Regions from separate parts of the Candidatus Enterococcus palustris genome, predicted to be linked through region 1. Evidence: predicted binding sites of a transcription regulator. Region 1 holds the regulator's gene; the other holds the start of a gene.
What was found. Region 1 encodes HrcA, which represses chaperone genes, less so after heat shock. Its sites were predicted from a motif close to TTAGCACTCNNNNNNNNNGAGTGCTAA; they were not measured.
Positions count from the first base shown of each region.

Region 2: the regulator HrcA is predicted to act here: its motif matches at 3,444-3,470, upstream of groES (co-chaperone GroES).

Region 1 covers NZ_CP147244.1:1,060,216-1,067,928, forward strand. Annotated here, with positions in the region: gene dnaK (molecular chaperone DnaK) at 96-1,925, opposite strand; gene grpE (nucleotide exchange factor GrpE) at 1,988-2,485, opposite strand; gene hrcA (heat-inducible transcriptional repressor HrcA) at 2,592-3,635, opposite strand; gene hemW (radical SAM family heme chaperone HemW) at 3,824-4,981, opposite strand; gene mgtA (magnesium-translocating P-type ATPase) at 5,227-7,713, opposite strand, start outside.
Region 2 covers NZ_CP147244.1:133,638-141,350, forward strand. Annotated here, with positions in the region: gene A5821_RS00635 (ABC-F family ATP-binding cassette domain-containing protein) at 1-1,341, opposite strand, end outside; gene A5821_RS00640 (redox-sensing transcriptional repressor Rex) at 1,558-2,223, shown strand; gene A5821_RS00645 (CPBP family intramembrane glutamic endopeptidase) at 2,295-2,963, opposite strand; gene A5821_RS00650 (hypothetical protein) at 3,051-3,233, opposite strand; gene groES (co-chaperone GroES) at 3,504-3,788, shown strand; gene groL (chaperonin GroEL) at 3,851-5,479, shown strand; gene A5821_RS00665 (RidA family protein) at 5,813-6,199, shown strand; gene A5821_RS00670 (TraX family protein) at 6,336-7,079, opposite strand.

The DNA.
Region 1 (7,713 bases):
CAAAATAGCTTCCCTTCATTTGCCAGTATTTATCTACAAATAAAGATAGGCAAAGACCAAAGCGATGACTTTGGTCTTTGCCAGCTTGTTAACGATTATTTATCGTCGCCTTCTACTTCTTCAAAGTCAGCATCTACAACATCATCTGCTCCACCTTGTGCAGCTTCAGGATTTTCTTGCGCTTGTTGTTGCGCTGCTTGTTCATAAAGTTTTACTGTTAAGTTTTGAACGATTTCGTTTAATGAATCACGTTTTTCTTTCATTTGTTCGATATCATTCGCTTCAACAGCTGCTTTTAACTCATCACGAGCATCTTCTGCTTTTTTCACTTCATCAGCGTCTACTTTGCCTTCTAATTCTTTCAATGTTTTATCAACAGTGAACAACAAAGCATCAACATCGTTACGTAGATCAACTTCTTCTTTGCGTGCTTTATCTGCTTCAGCATTTGATTCAGCATCTTTCACCATACGTTCGATTTCGTCATCTGACAAACCAGAAGAAGATTTGATTGTGATTGTTTGCTCTTTTTGTGTTCCTAAATCTTTCGCACGTACGTTTACGATACCATTTTTATCGATATCAAAACTTACTTCGATTTGAGGCACACCACGAGGAGCTGCTGGAATATCTGTTAATTGGAAACGACCTAATGTTTTGTTATCTGCTGACATTGGGCGTTCACCTTGTAATACATGGATATCTACGGCTGGTTGGTTATCAGCGGCAGTTGAGAATACTTGTGATTTACTTGTTGGGATCGTTGTATTACGATCGATCAATTTAGTAAATACGCCACCCATTGTTTCAATACCTAATGATAATGGTGTTACGTCTAATAATACAACGTCTTTAACATCACCTGTGATAACGCCACCTTGGATCGCAGCCCCCATTGCTACTACTTCATCCGGGTTCACTGATTTATTAGGCTCTTTGTTTGTTTCTTTACGAACAGCTTCTACTACAGCTGGGATACGTGTAGATCCACCAACTAAGATTACTTCGTCGATTTCAGAAGGGTTCAAGCCAGCATCTTTCAATGCTTGACGTACAGGTGTTTTTGTACGTTCTACTAAGTCACTTGTTAATTCATCAAATTTAGCACGAGTTAAGTTCATTTCTAAGTGCAATGGACCAGCGTCTCCTGCTGTGATAAACGGTAAGCTGATTTGAGTTGATGTAACACCTGATAAATCTTTTTTCGCTTTTTCAGCAGCATCTTTCAAACGTTGAACAGCCATTTTATCTTTAGATAAATCAACACCGTTTTCTTTTTTGAATTCTGCTACCATGTAGTCGATGATTTTATTATCAAAGTCATCTCCACCTAGTTCGTTATCACCGGCAGTTGATAATACGTCGAACACACCATCACCTAATTCAAGGATCGATACGTCAAATGTACCACCACCAAGGTCAAATACTAAGACTTTTTCGTCTTTATCTGTTTTATCTAAACCGTAAGCTAATGCCGCAGCTGTTGGTTCGTTAACAATACGTTCTACTTCTAAACCAGCGATTTTACCAGCGTCTTTTGTTGCTTGACGTTGCGCATCGTTGAAGTAAGCTGGAACTGTAATAACAGCTTTATCCACTTTTTCACCTAAATATTCTTCTGCAAAGCCTTTTAAGTATTGTAAAATCATCGCAGAAATTTCTTGAGGTGTATAAGATTTGCCATCAGCTTCAACTTTGTAGCCAGCTTCGCCCATATGACGTTTGATTGATGCAATTGTATGTGGGTTTGTCACTGCTTGACGTTTAGCCACTTCACCAACTTGGATTTCGCCATTTTTAAATGATACTACTGAAGGTGTTGTACGGTTACCTTCTGGGTTTGCAATGATTTTTGCTTCTCCGCCTTCTAATACTGCAACTGCTGAGTTTGTAGTTCCTAAGTCAATACCAATAATTTTACTCATAATTAATGATCTCCTATCTTCTATTTTAATTTTTTCAATTTATATTATGCAAACATTCCTTGTTATTGTGCAACAACAACCATGCTTGCTCGTAAAACGCGGTCATGTAATTTATATCCTTTTTGTAGGACTTCAACGATTGTATCTGCAGGTGTTTCATCACTTGCTGGAATCGTTTGGACTGCTTGATGTAAATTAGGATCGAATACTTCTCCCATTGTTGGAATTTCTTCAATACCTTCTTCTTTCAGTGCAGCTTGTACACTTTCAAGAACCATCGAAATACCTTTTTTCAAGCTTGCGCCTTGCTCATCATCGACTTCGATTGCCATCGCACGTTCTAAATTATCAAGCGAAGGCAATAATTTTTTACCTAAGTCTTGCGATCGGTAACGAACAAGCAATTCACGTTCATTTTTAAAACGGTTGCTCATATTGGCAATTTCAGCTCGAGCTCTTAGGAATTTATCTTCCATTTCTGATAGTTCAGCTTGAGCATTTTCTAATTCTGTCATTTCAGCTTCTACTTCTGAAACTCCTGAATCATCGATAGCTTCCATGCGTTCTTCCTGTAATTCTTCATTTGTTTCTTCTTTATTACTCACTCTGGCAACTTCCCTTCTCATTTCCGTAGAATTAATAGAATTCTATATTTAAACTTTTAGCTTATTCATCAAGAAAACGATAATAAGCACCAAGCTTTGTAGCTAGTTCATGGCGAAAAACATCCACTAAACCAAACATTTTTGAATACGGCATACTAGTCGGACCTAATAAAGCAATCGTTCCTTTACCGTGACCGGATACTTCATACGTTGCAGTGATCATACTCATATTATCCAGCAAATCGTTGCCTATTTCCGAGCCGATCCGAATCGCTATTTGAGTATCTGTCTTTTCATCTGTCGTCAACAAATGTGTAAGTGCATCTGTATTTTGCATAAAAGAATAGACAGATTTTAATTGATCGATATCTTGTTTCATCCCGAAATCTAAAACATTCATGCGCCCGCTGACAAATACTTTTTCTTCAAAAGCATGACCTAACATTGCATCGAATAAATTCATCATCCCTTCAGGCGTTTGAAAATAACGATGTAAAATCATCGGAATTTCCGTCCTTAATCGATGATAAACAGTCAATAGCGGTTGTCCTACAAGTTTATCATTGATGATTTGGGTCATCTTCTCTAGATCTTGGCTAGATACAGATGACGGAATCGCAAAGACCTGACTTTCCACATTGCCTTTATCTGTAACGATCACAGCAATAATCTGGCGATCATTTAAAGGAACGATACGAAAACCTGTCAATTTCCGTTCTTTCACTTCTGGTCCTAACGAAAATGCTGTATAGCTAGTCAAATCTGAAAGGATCTCAGCCGATTGTTCAATGATATCATTGATTTCATGAAATTCTTTGCCAAAAGAACGACGAATCGTTTCTAACTCATCACGTTCAACTTCAGCCGGCCTTAGTAAATGATCCACGTAATAACGATAACCATACATTGAAGGAATTCTACCAGACGAAGAATGTGTCTTTAATAATAATCCATGTTCTTCTAAAGCTTTCATATCATTACGAATCGTTGCAGAACTTGATTTAATTCCTTCTTCCATCAATTTCTTTGATCCTACAGGAGTTCCTGTATTTGTGTATCCCTGGATGATAAGTCGCAAAATATTCTTTTGTCTTTCCGTTATCATAGTTACCACCCTTCATTAGCACTCATGGCATCTAAGTGCTAATACAATTATTAATATATCAACATCTTGTATAATTGTCAAGAGAAAAACACACTTTTTTAGCACTCTTTATCATCGAGTGCTAAACGATGATAAAAAAAAAGCACTAGAGGGTTTTTATTCAAAAACAGCTCTGTACTTTTTCTTTTTTATTCTTTGTCGATTAGAAACTCTTCGAAAACATCATTTCCAACAAATAAGCCTTTTTCGGAAAGTTGAATAGACGTATCATTTTCCAATAATAACCCCTTTTCAATCAATTTAGGGATCTTTTCTTTATAAACTTGCTCTAACGTAACACCAAATTTTTCTTTAAATTGCGCTTTAGAGACACCATCTTTTTTGCGCAATCCTAAGAAAAGTTGCTCTTCCATCTGATTATTCAATGTTAGTATCTCTTTTTCAACAGTTGGTAACTGATCATCACGTAAAGGTTTTAGGTAATGCTGAATTGGTCCGTGATTTCGATAGCGAGTATGTCCTAAATAGCCACTTGCTCCAGCGCCAAACCCATAATAGTGTTCATTATCCCAGTAAATCAAATTATGCTGACTTTCTTTACCTTTTAATGCGAAGTTACTCACTTCATACTGGTGTCTGCCGCCTTTTTCCATCGCGATGATCGTTTCTTCAAACATTTGGGCTTCAACTTCTTGATCTGGTAACTGTAAGCGCCCTTGACGAACCCAATTCATAAACATTGTTTTATTTTCTAAAATTAGTGAATACAATGAATAGTGAGGTAAATCAAGTTCGATCGCACGTTTCAACGTATCCCGGAATCCTTCTAGTGTTTGTCCAGGCAAAGCATAGATCAAATCGATACTTACATTTGAAAAATTTTCTTTTTCCAAAAATTTCATCGTTTCGTACACATCTTCAGCTGTATGTTTTCTTCCAATTTTCTTCAACAATTGATTATCAAAAGTTTGTACGCCCATCGACAAGCGGTTCACACCATATTCTTTCATTACATGTAATTTTTCCTGTGTTAAATCTCCAGGGTTAGCTTCCACTGTAAATTCATTTTTAGGATCAAAAGGGAGTAAATTTCGTACACCTTCTAATAAAACTGCTAATTGATTCGCCGATAACGATGTAGGTGTTCCCCCTCCAATGTAAATTGTTTTGGTATCATTGCTTGGATAGTGCTCTTTCGTTAATCGGATCTCTTTTAAAAGACTTTGAATATATTCATCTACAGGTTGTCCTTCTAAAAAAACTTTATTGAAGTCACAGTAGTAACAGATATGTTCGCAAAACGGAATATGTATATATGCTGAGGTGCTATTAGAATTGTTTTTCAATTTATTTCTTCCTCCACTTTAGAGTGTCTTGCTATTTTACATCATATAGAAGACGTCTCTTATCTTACCACACTCAATGATAAAATGTTTTAATTTGCTTCATAATTTCCCGCTTTTTCATTCTTCCGCTCCCCTTTTAAAAGTAATGACACTATACAATAAAGACAGACACTTTGATATCTCCCGCGAAATCAAAGTGTCTGATATTTGATAGAATAGCCCAGTTAAAACTCTGTATTTTCTGACTAGAGTAATTCTTGATATTTTCTTATATATATTTTCTTGATCACTGTTACTAAGAGTAAATACGCAATGATTGTTGGAATCAAGTAAAAAAAGTAATTTCCTGGAAGTGGTGCAAAACCAATGCTTGCTCCTAAATTCGTAAACGGCAAAATTGTTCCAATTAAAATTCCAACTGAAGTGACGAGCGTCAAGATGCCTGAAGCTCTACTTTGAAGGAAAGGTATTTTTGGCGTTCTCAATATATGAAGTACCAACATTTGTGACCATAGAGACTCAATAAACCAACCTGCATGGAAAATAGCGATAAATAAGAGTTTCTGATCGGCTGCTAATGAGAAAAATCCACCGCCTAAGATAGTTGGACAAATAATAAAATACATAAATAGATAAGTAACGATATCAAAAACAGAACTTGTCGGTCCAAACCATTTCATGAATGAACCAATTGATTTGGCTTCCCACTTCTTAGGCTTTTCGACATACTCTTTATCCACGTTATCCCACGGAACGGACATGCAAGATGTATCGTAAATCAAATTCAAAAATAGTGATTGAATCGGCGCAACTGGTAAAAATGGTAAAAAAATACTCGCAGGAATAACAGAAAATACATTCCCAAAATTTGAACTTGCTGTCATTTTGATATACTTCATTGTATTACTAAAGACTTTGCGTCCAGAAATAATTCCCTGTTCTAAAACCATTAAGTCTTTTTGCAGCAAAATCACATCAGCCGATTCTTTTGCAATATCAACTGCCGTATCTACAGAAATTCCAACATCAGAGACTTTCATAGCTCCTGCGTCATTGATTCCGTCCCCCATGAAGCCAACTGTTTGTTCATTTTTCTTCAACGCTTTAACAATTTTTGTTTTTTGATCAGGTGTTACTTTTGTAAAAATAGTATATTTATTGACCATCTGTTCTAGTTCTGATTCAGATAATTTAGAAATTGCTGAACCATCGATCATTTTTTCAGTCCCCAGACCAACTTCTTTACAAACTGAACGTGTTACTAATTCATTATCACCTGTTAGAATTTTTACAGAAACTCCGTTACTTTTTAATGCTTGAATAGCAGCAGCCGCCGTTTCTTTGGGAGGATCTAGAAAAGCGAGATACCCTTGTAAAATCAGTTCCTGTTCATCTGCAACAGAATAGTCATCTAATTGATTGTTGACTTTTTTATCTGCGATCGCTAAGACTCTTAGACCATCTTCATTTAATTCCTTCACTGTTTTTAATACTTGTTTTTTTATTTTTGGTGTGATCGGAACAACGTCTCCAGCCTGATTGATATGAGAGCATGCTTGCAGCATTTCTTCAACTGCTCCTTTAGTAATCAAAAAGCTTTGATTCGATCTTCTATTTTTAATAACAACACTCATTCTTCTGCGATTAAAGTCGAAAGGAATTTCATCAATCTTAAAATAATCTTCTTCATCGATAGATAACTCTTTCGATGACGCTTCAATAATTGCCTTATCGATTAAATTACGCAGACCAGTTTGGAAATAACTATTTAAAAAAGCAGAACGCAATACTTCCCGATCTTCTTGGCATGAGGTATTGTAATGATATTCTAAAATGACCTTGTCTTGTGTCAGGGTGCCAGTTTTATCCGTACATAAAATATCCATGGCACCAAAATTTTGAATCGCGTTGACGTTTTTCATGATCGTTCCTTCTTTTGCCATATCCCTAGAACCTTTGACCAAATTAGTCGTAACGATCATTGGCAGCATTTCTGGTGTAAGCCCTACAGCCGTTGCAATAGCAAACATTAAGGCTTCACCCCAATCGCCTTTTGTGATTCCATTGATCAAAAATACTGCTGGCGTAATCACCATCATAAAACGAATCAATAACCATGTCGTTTTGTTTACACCTAATTCAAAGCTTGTTTTTTTCTCATCATCTGCAACATCTTGTGCAATTTTTCCAAACAGTGTATTATCCCCAACCCGAACAGCTACACCAACACCACTGCCGCTAACGACATTGCTGCCTAAAAACAATAAATTATCAAAATCTGTTTGGTTATTATTATTTGTAGAAGTAACATTTTTGACTTTTTTTTCAACTGGAAAACTTTCTCCTGTCATCGCTGATTGTGAAACGAATAAGTCCTTCGCATGAATCAACCGCAAATCTGCTGGAATCATGTCTCCTGCTGCAAGATTAACTAAGTCACCACAAACAACTTCGTCCACAGGTATTTCCATTTCTTTATTTTCTCTGGTAACAGTCGCTGTGATCTGAATCATATTTTGTAATTTACTGACTGCATTACTTGATTTCACTGATTGAACTAAAGTCATAGTGCCGCTTAACAAAACCATGACCACCATAATCAAAACCCCAGTAATGTCTTTCTCACTTGGTTCAGCATACACATATTCAGTGAAAAACGAGATAGTTGCTAGTATCATCAATACAACAGTAAATGGTGTGACATAGGATTTTATCACAGTATAAATAAAGGA
Region 2 (7,713 bases), 930 kb from region 1:
ACTTAAGAGAGGGATCGTTTTTTCCACATCGTTTCCACTAAATAAGAAGCTACCTAAAACATTGCGAATGTCTTTTTCAGGAGTCGTGGGGTGTTCATCCCAAAGCTCAGCTAAAACAGTCTTCGTTCCATGAAGGTTCGCTTGTTCTTGGTCATAGTAGCCGATTTGAACATTCGTACCTAGTGTTGCGCTCCCTTTAATGAAAGGAATACTTCCGATAATCGATTTTAGTAGGGTTGATTTACCGATTCCATTCGGTCCAACAAGGGCAATGGCTTCTTGTCTACGAACATCTAAAGATACAGGTTCAGATAAAATACGAGCATCGTATCCGATAGCAGCATCTTCTACTTGTAAAACAACATTTCCAGAAGTTTTTTCGATAGCAAATAGGAAATTCGCAGATTTTTCATCCCCTTGAGGACGATCTAAACGTTCCATTTTTTCCAGTGTTTTTCTACGACTTTGAGCACGCTTTGTGGTTGATGCTCTAACTAAATTTCGGGCAACAAAATCTTCCAGCTTGTTGATCTCAGTCTGTTGTTTTTCATACGCTTTCCACTCACTGGTTAATTGTTCTGCTTTTAATTCTAGGTATTTAGAGTAGTTTCCTTTGTAATAACGCATTTTATGACGACTGATTTCATAGACTTCAGTAACAACTTTATCTAAAAAGTAGCGGTCATGTGAGACAATTAAAAGGGCACCAGAATAGCTAGGTAAGTAATTTTCCAGCCATGAAAGAGTGTCAATATCTAAATGGTTCGTTGGCTCATCGAGAATTAAAATATCCGGTTTTTGCAGCAACATGCGAGCTAAAGCTAAACGGGTTTTTTGACCACCAGATAATGTGCTGATATGTTTAGAATAAAATTCTTCTTGAAATCCAAATCCGTGCAAGACAGAACGGATTTCATTTTCATAACCGTAGCCATTTTTTTCTGAAAATTCGTGTTGCAATCGATCATATTCTTTCATGACCGATTCATAATTTGTCGCATCTGGCAACAGTTCACTAATGATCAATTCTAGTTCACGCATTCGTTTTTCCATTGTGATCACGTCAACAAAGGCTTCAAGCATTTCATCCCAAACTGTTTTATCAGAATCAAGTCCAGTATCTTGAGCTAAGTACCCTAGACTTGCAGTTTTATTTTTAGCAATCGTACCAGCATCAGGTGCATCAATACCAGCGATTATTTTTAAAAGAGTAGATTTACCAGCGCCGTTGCGGCCGACTAATGCGATCCGGCTATTTGTGCTGATCTCCATTTGTATGTTTTCAAACAAAGTATCAGCGCCAAAATAACGGGCGATTTGGTTTGCTTGGAGTAAAATCATGGGGCATCCTCATTTCTATTTCAATGCCTTTAGTGTAGCATAAATTGGTTGGAAAAAGCACCTATCCTACAGTAAGAGCACAAATTTTTCTAGGACAATTCAAGAAAGTTTGAAAAATATTTCTTTTCCTGAGCTGTTAGATTGCTTTTTATCTAGAACAACTGATATTATGAGAGGTGGATATTTGTCTATATTTAGAGTATTGGAGGTACGATTGTGAAAGACCAAATTATTCCAAAAGCAACGGCACGACGCCTTCCCCTATATTATCGTTATTTGAGAATCTTGCATGATGCAGGAAAAAATAAAGTGTCATCTACTGAGCTCAGTGATGCAGTGCAAGTAGATAGCGCGACGATTCGACGAGATTTTTCTTATTTTGGCGAATTAGGTAAACGTGGTTACGGATATGATGTAGAGAATCTAATGAACTTCTTTGCAAAAACATTGAATGATGATGAGCTTACGAATGTAGCTTTGATTGGTGTGGGTAACTTAGGAAGTGCCTTATTGAAATATAAATTCCATCAAAGCAACAGTATTCGAGTGAGTTGCGCATTTGATGTTAACGACGACATTGTTGGTAGAATTGTCGACGGGATTCCAGTTTATCCAATGAGTGATATGATGGAACAAATTCGGGTACAGCAAATCGAAGTAGCGATTTTGACTTTGCCAGCTAGAAAAGCGCAAGAAGTTGTGAGTCAGCTAGCGGATGCAGGAGTGAAAGGGATTTTGAACTTTACCGCTGCTCGTTTAGTTGCACCACCTGATGTGTTGATTCAAAATGTAGATTTGACGAATGAATTACAAACGTTGATTTACTTCTTACACCATGATAGTGAATTAATCGACACGGATGTTGAAGAAGAAAAAGAATAATTTGAAAAACCTGAGATTTCCCCTTTTATTAAAAGGGCGATCTCAGGTTTTTTTACTGTTCGTACTATCGTTTATTTAGGTAGTTCTATATTTCCGTAATGTAAAACAAGCTGAGCGATCACAACCAGCGTATTCATTCCGCAATGGGCAATGATTGAAGTCCAGATTTTTCCAGTCATTTTGTAAAGAATAGCAAAAAAGAAGCCCATGAAAAAATAAACAAAGAAATGGCCATCTTGATGGATAACAGAGAATAAGGAAGAGCTAATGATTGCTGCAATCCAAAAGCCAGTATATTTTTCTGTCAAACCAATCAAAGAACGGCGGAAAACAAATTCCTCCATAATAGGGCCACCAATAGTTGTAGCTAAAATGAACAGAGGATTAGTCAGAATAATTGCAATAATATTTTGAGTGTTTTCTGAACTAGGTTTAGCCCCAGTGATTGCTGTTTCGATACTAAAGACAACTGCTTGAATGATCATAGCGATTAAAATACCGCTGAAACCTAGTAATGCAGTGAAGACTGGAGAAGTTAGTTTGGCTTCTTGTTCAACGATTGTCGTAGCAGAACTTCTATTTTTGAAATAAAGCCAGATCATCAAGCTCGCACCAAAAATATAAGTGAAGGTTGTACCTCCGATTATGATATCTGGTGAAAATGGTCTGAAAATAAATGGAGAAAAAAACACAAGTCCATACAGTAAAATCGTTGCAATACTTAAGTTCTTTATAGACATATTTCTTGGCATATAAAAACAAAACTCCTTTCGAAAATTACAGAATACAAAAAGTATACCATAGCTAACCACTGTTTTAGCAGATGATTATTTCTTATGATTATTTCGATACCCTAGTAGTAGAAAGATAAATACGAAGAAAAAGGCGGCTTCCCATAAAGTAGTTGTCCAGTCAAAACGTCGGTTTACCCCAAAGAAGAAATTACCAACATTCGCAATAATTAAATAAAGTCCAGTTATCGTTAAAGCTCCAGTGATCCGTTGTTTCATTTCAATCGCCTCTCTTTCTGTTTTTATTTTACCACGAAATGAAGAATAGCGAAGAAATTGAGCTATTTAAGTTCAATGGGACGAAATATACTGATTTTTTTAACTTGTCAAAAACAGGGAGTTACTCAAAAATGATGAAAGAATTATTTTATAAAATTAGTCAAAAGACTTGCAAAACGAAAGGGAAATGAGTATTATAAATAGTGTGAGTTAGCACTCGGTTATGAAGAGTGCTAATAAAGGAAAATATTTTTTATGGAGGGATTTATTGTGTTAAAACCATTAAGCGATCGCGTCGTTATTGAAGTCGCGAAAGAAGAAGAAAAAACAGTAGGAGGCATCGTCTTAGCATCTGCTGCTCAGGAAAAGCCTCAAACAGGAAAAGTTATCGCAGTAGGTGAAGGCCGTGTATTAGAAAACGGTACAAAAGTTCCTGCCGATGTTAAAGAAGGCGACACAGTAATGTTTGAAAAATATTCAGGAACAGAAGTGAAATATGAAGGAAACGACTATCTGATCGTTTCAGGCAAAGACATCATTGCAATCGTCGAATAATTATTGTTTAACGTAATCAAGCATTTTAAATAGAAAAAATAAAATTTTGAGGTGAAGGAATTATGGCAAAAGAAATTAAATTTGCAGAAGATGCACGTGCAGCAATGCTTCGTGGAGTAGATATTTTAGCGGATACAGTAAAAGTAACATTAGGTCCTAAAGGTCGTAACGTTGTTTTAGAAAAATCTTTTGGTTCACCATTGATCACAAATGATGGTGTAACGATTGCTAAAGAGATCGAATTAGAAGATCACTTTGAAAATATGGGCGCGAAATTAGTTTCTGAAGTTGCTTCAAAAACAAATGATATCGCAGGTGATGGTACAACAACTGCGACAGTCTTGACACAAGCAATCGTTCGTGAAGGATTGAAAAACGTTACCGCTGGTGCTAATCCATTAGGAATTCGCCGTGGGATCGAATTAGCTACAAAAGCTGCTGTTGAAGAATTACACAATATTTCAACTGTTGTTGATTCTAAAGAAGCAATTGCTCAAGTTGCAGCTGTTTCTTCTGGTTCTGACCGTGTTGGACAATTGATTGCTGATGCAATGGAAAAAGTCGGCAATGATGGTGTCATCACAATCGAAGAATCAAAAGGTATCGAAACAGAACTTGATGTAGTTGAAGGAATGCAATTTGACCGCGGTTATTTATCACAATACATGGTGACAGATAATGATAAGATGGAAGCGGCGTTAGAAAATCCATATATCTTGATCACGGATAAAAAAATCTCGAACATCCAAGATATCTTGCCTTTATTAGAACAAATTTTACAACAAAGCCGTCCACTATTGATCATTGCGGATGATGTTGATGGAGAAGCCTTACCAACATTAGTATTGAACAAAATTCGTGGAACATTTAACGTAGTAGCAGTTAAAGCACCAGGCTTTGGTGATCGTCGTAAAGCAATGCTTGAAGATATCGCTATTTTAACTGGCGGTACTGTGATCACTGACGATTTAGGACTTGAATTAAAAGATACGACAATCGAAAACCTTGGGAATGCAAGCAAAGTTGTTGTAGATAAAGACAATACAACCATCGTTGAAGGCGCAGGAGAAAAAGCTGCGATCGATGCTCGTGTTCAATTGATCAAAAACCAAATTGCAGAAACAACATCTGATTTTGACCGTGAAAAACTACAGGAACGTTTAGCAAAATTAGCTGGCGGAGTTGCCGTTGTCAAAGTTGGAGCTGCAACTGAAACAGAATTAAAAGAATTAAAACTACGTATTGAAGATGCATTAAACGCAACTCGTGCAGCTGTTGAAGAAGGAATGGTTTCTGGTGGCGGTACTGCACTAGTGAATGTTATCGGCAAAGTCACTGCTTTAGAAGCAGAAGGCGATGTTGCAACTGGTGTGAAAATCGTTGTTCGTGCTTTAGAAGAACCAATCCGTCAAATTGCTGAAAACGCTGGATACGAAGGCTCAGTAATCGTAGATAAATTAAAAAATATTGATTTAGGTATCGGCTTTAATGCGGCTAATGGCGAATGGGTAAACATGGTGGAAGCAGGAATCGTTGACCCAACAAAAGTTACTCGTTCAGCATTACAAAATGCAGCATCGGTTGCGGCATTGTTATTAACAACAGAAGCAGTCGTTGCAGATAAACCAGAACCAGCAGGCGCTGCAATGCCTCCAATGGACCCTTCAATGGGAATGGGCGGCATGATGTAGGTACTAAATTAAGAACCTTGATAATCCAAGGTTCTTTTTTATATACATAAAAGTGTAGTGTTCAAGGGGGGGCAACTGAGCCAAATTAATAGAACTTGTTTAAAAAATTTTTACTTAGGAGGGTTTTGACGATTTTTTGTAGGTTATTTATATTCTTATTTAGACTGAATTCGATATAGTCAGATGATGTTACCGAAAGAAAGTCAAATCCTAAAGGACAAGAAAAGATGGTGGTTTTTGTGAATCAAACATTTAAAAAAACTGCAACTTAATCTTGTTTCTATAACAATGGTTTGAAGGATAGTCACAAAACGATTGATAAGGAGAATACTTATGAACAGAAAAAGCTATACAGGAAAAAATGTATCGGTTTCAGGACCATATTCACATGCTATTGATGCTGGAAACTATATTTTTTTCTCAGGGCAAGTTGCTAAAAACAGCACAACTTATGTTGAAGAAACCGGCAGTATTAAGGAGCAAACAAAACAATGCTTTATTAATTTACAAGAAGTGATGAAAGCATCATCTGTAGGCCTAGATGATGTGGTGAAAGTTAATGTCTATCTAACGAAAATGAAGTATTTCGAGGATATGAATGAAGTTTATAGAAAAATATTCAAAGAACCTTTTCCAGCTAGAACATGTGTCGGTGTTCAGGAGTTACCATTGGGTGCAGATATTGAAATAGAAGTAGTAGTTTATAAAAAATCTAAGTAATTGTGCCCAAATAGAATCGCCAAAAATATGATAATATTGCTATCAGATCAATTGCGAAACTGTTGGATAGACAGAAAAAAGTAACCTAACATATAACGATGTTAGGTTACTTTTTTTATTAACAAAGATGTATTCATTAATTGAAGTAAGGCATAATCAAAAACTGCTGAATGCTTGTTAATACGAACAAATGAACCGGATAAAACCAGTAAAAAAAGTACTTCCACTGTTTGCCACGCTTGCCATTATAAAAATAGATTAGAAAGAAAGCGATTGGACCAAACAAGCTATTTTGTAAAAGAATTATTGCTCCTAAAAGACATTTTAATAAACGAAAATCTCTAAATAGATACAAAACGACAATCAATAAAACCCCAATCCAACCACCGTAATCCGTATGGAGCCATTCCGCCAAGAAAATACCAGTTCCGATCAGCCCCAAAGAAAGGATGGTCGTTGCCATAGATCGTGTAGCTAATTTTTTTAACCCAATAATCACAATCAACCCAATCAACAACGTAAAAAAGACATTTTGGCTTCTTAAATCAATAAGTTGGTGCGAAAAAGCTAAATCATAAGGAACCTCAGAAATTAAAGCGAATAGTGCTAAACGTACTAGGTACCGTTTCGTATTTGAAGTATGGAGAAACCCTTCCACTAGTAAAAAACAAAAAATCGGAAAAGCAAGTCTGCCAATTAGAATAAATACTGGAAAAATAGCCTGAAGTGATTCAGCCAAAGGATCAGGTTCAGAAGTAAAAGGAAGTGACATCGCTAGAGAAGGCTGAAAAGAAATGATTTTCGCCGTGTGATCAAGTAACATGGCAAAAATGGCAATCCATTTCAATTGGCTGCCAGAAAGAAAGTGAGGAGTTTCCAATCGTGTGTCTCCTTTTCTAAAAGTTATTTTGTTGTCTTATTTTACCACAGATAGTTCTATAAATTAGTTGATTATTGAAGAATTTCCTCGAAACAAATAAATAAAAAACTGTCAATAAAAGTTATAGTAAACTCATCATCAACAGTTTTTGGATATTATATAAAAATGATATTGAAATTAGATATATTTTAATTAAATGGTGAAAAAAATAAGATATATTGTTATAATAAAACTGCGCTAAAGTAATGAAGATCTTTCTTGTATGTAGCAGTTATAAGAAAATAATAATACTGAAAATTGTCTAATAGCTTTGATTTCTAGCTACTAATTCATTGTATATCAAAAATAGGAAGCAGTCTATAAGTAAAATATCTGTTTTTTATCATTTTTTTAATAAAATTGATAAAAAAATGAGAAAAGTTAGTTGTTGTTTTTGACGAAATATGGAAAATAGATGGATTTTATTCTGATATTTATTCTATATATCCTATTTGCTTCAGTAAAGAGCAGTGAGTGCATATTGGAAAATAGCTTTATATTTTTTAGCCGTCAAATAAGCCGTCAATTTTTTTGGGAAAGGGTGTCGTGTTTTGAGTAGAAAAGGTGAGAACATTTATAAAAGAAAGGATGGTCG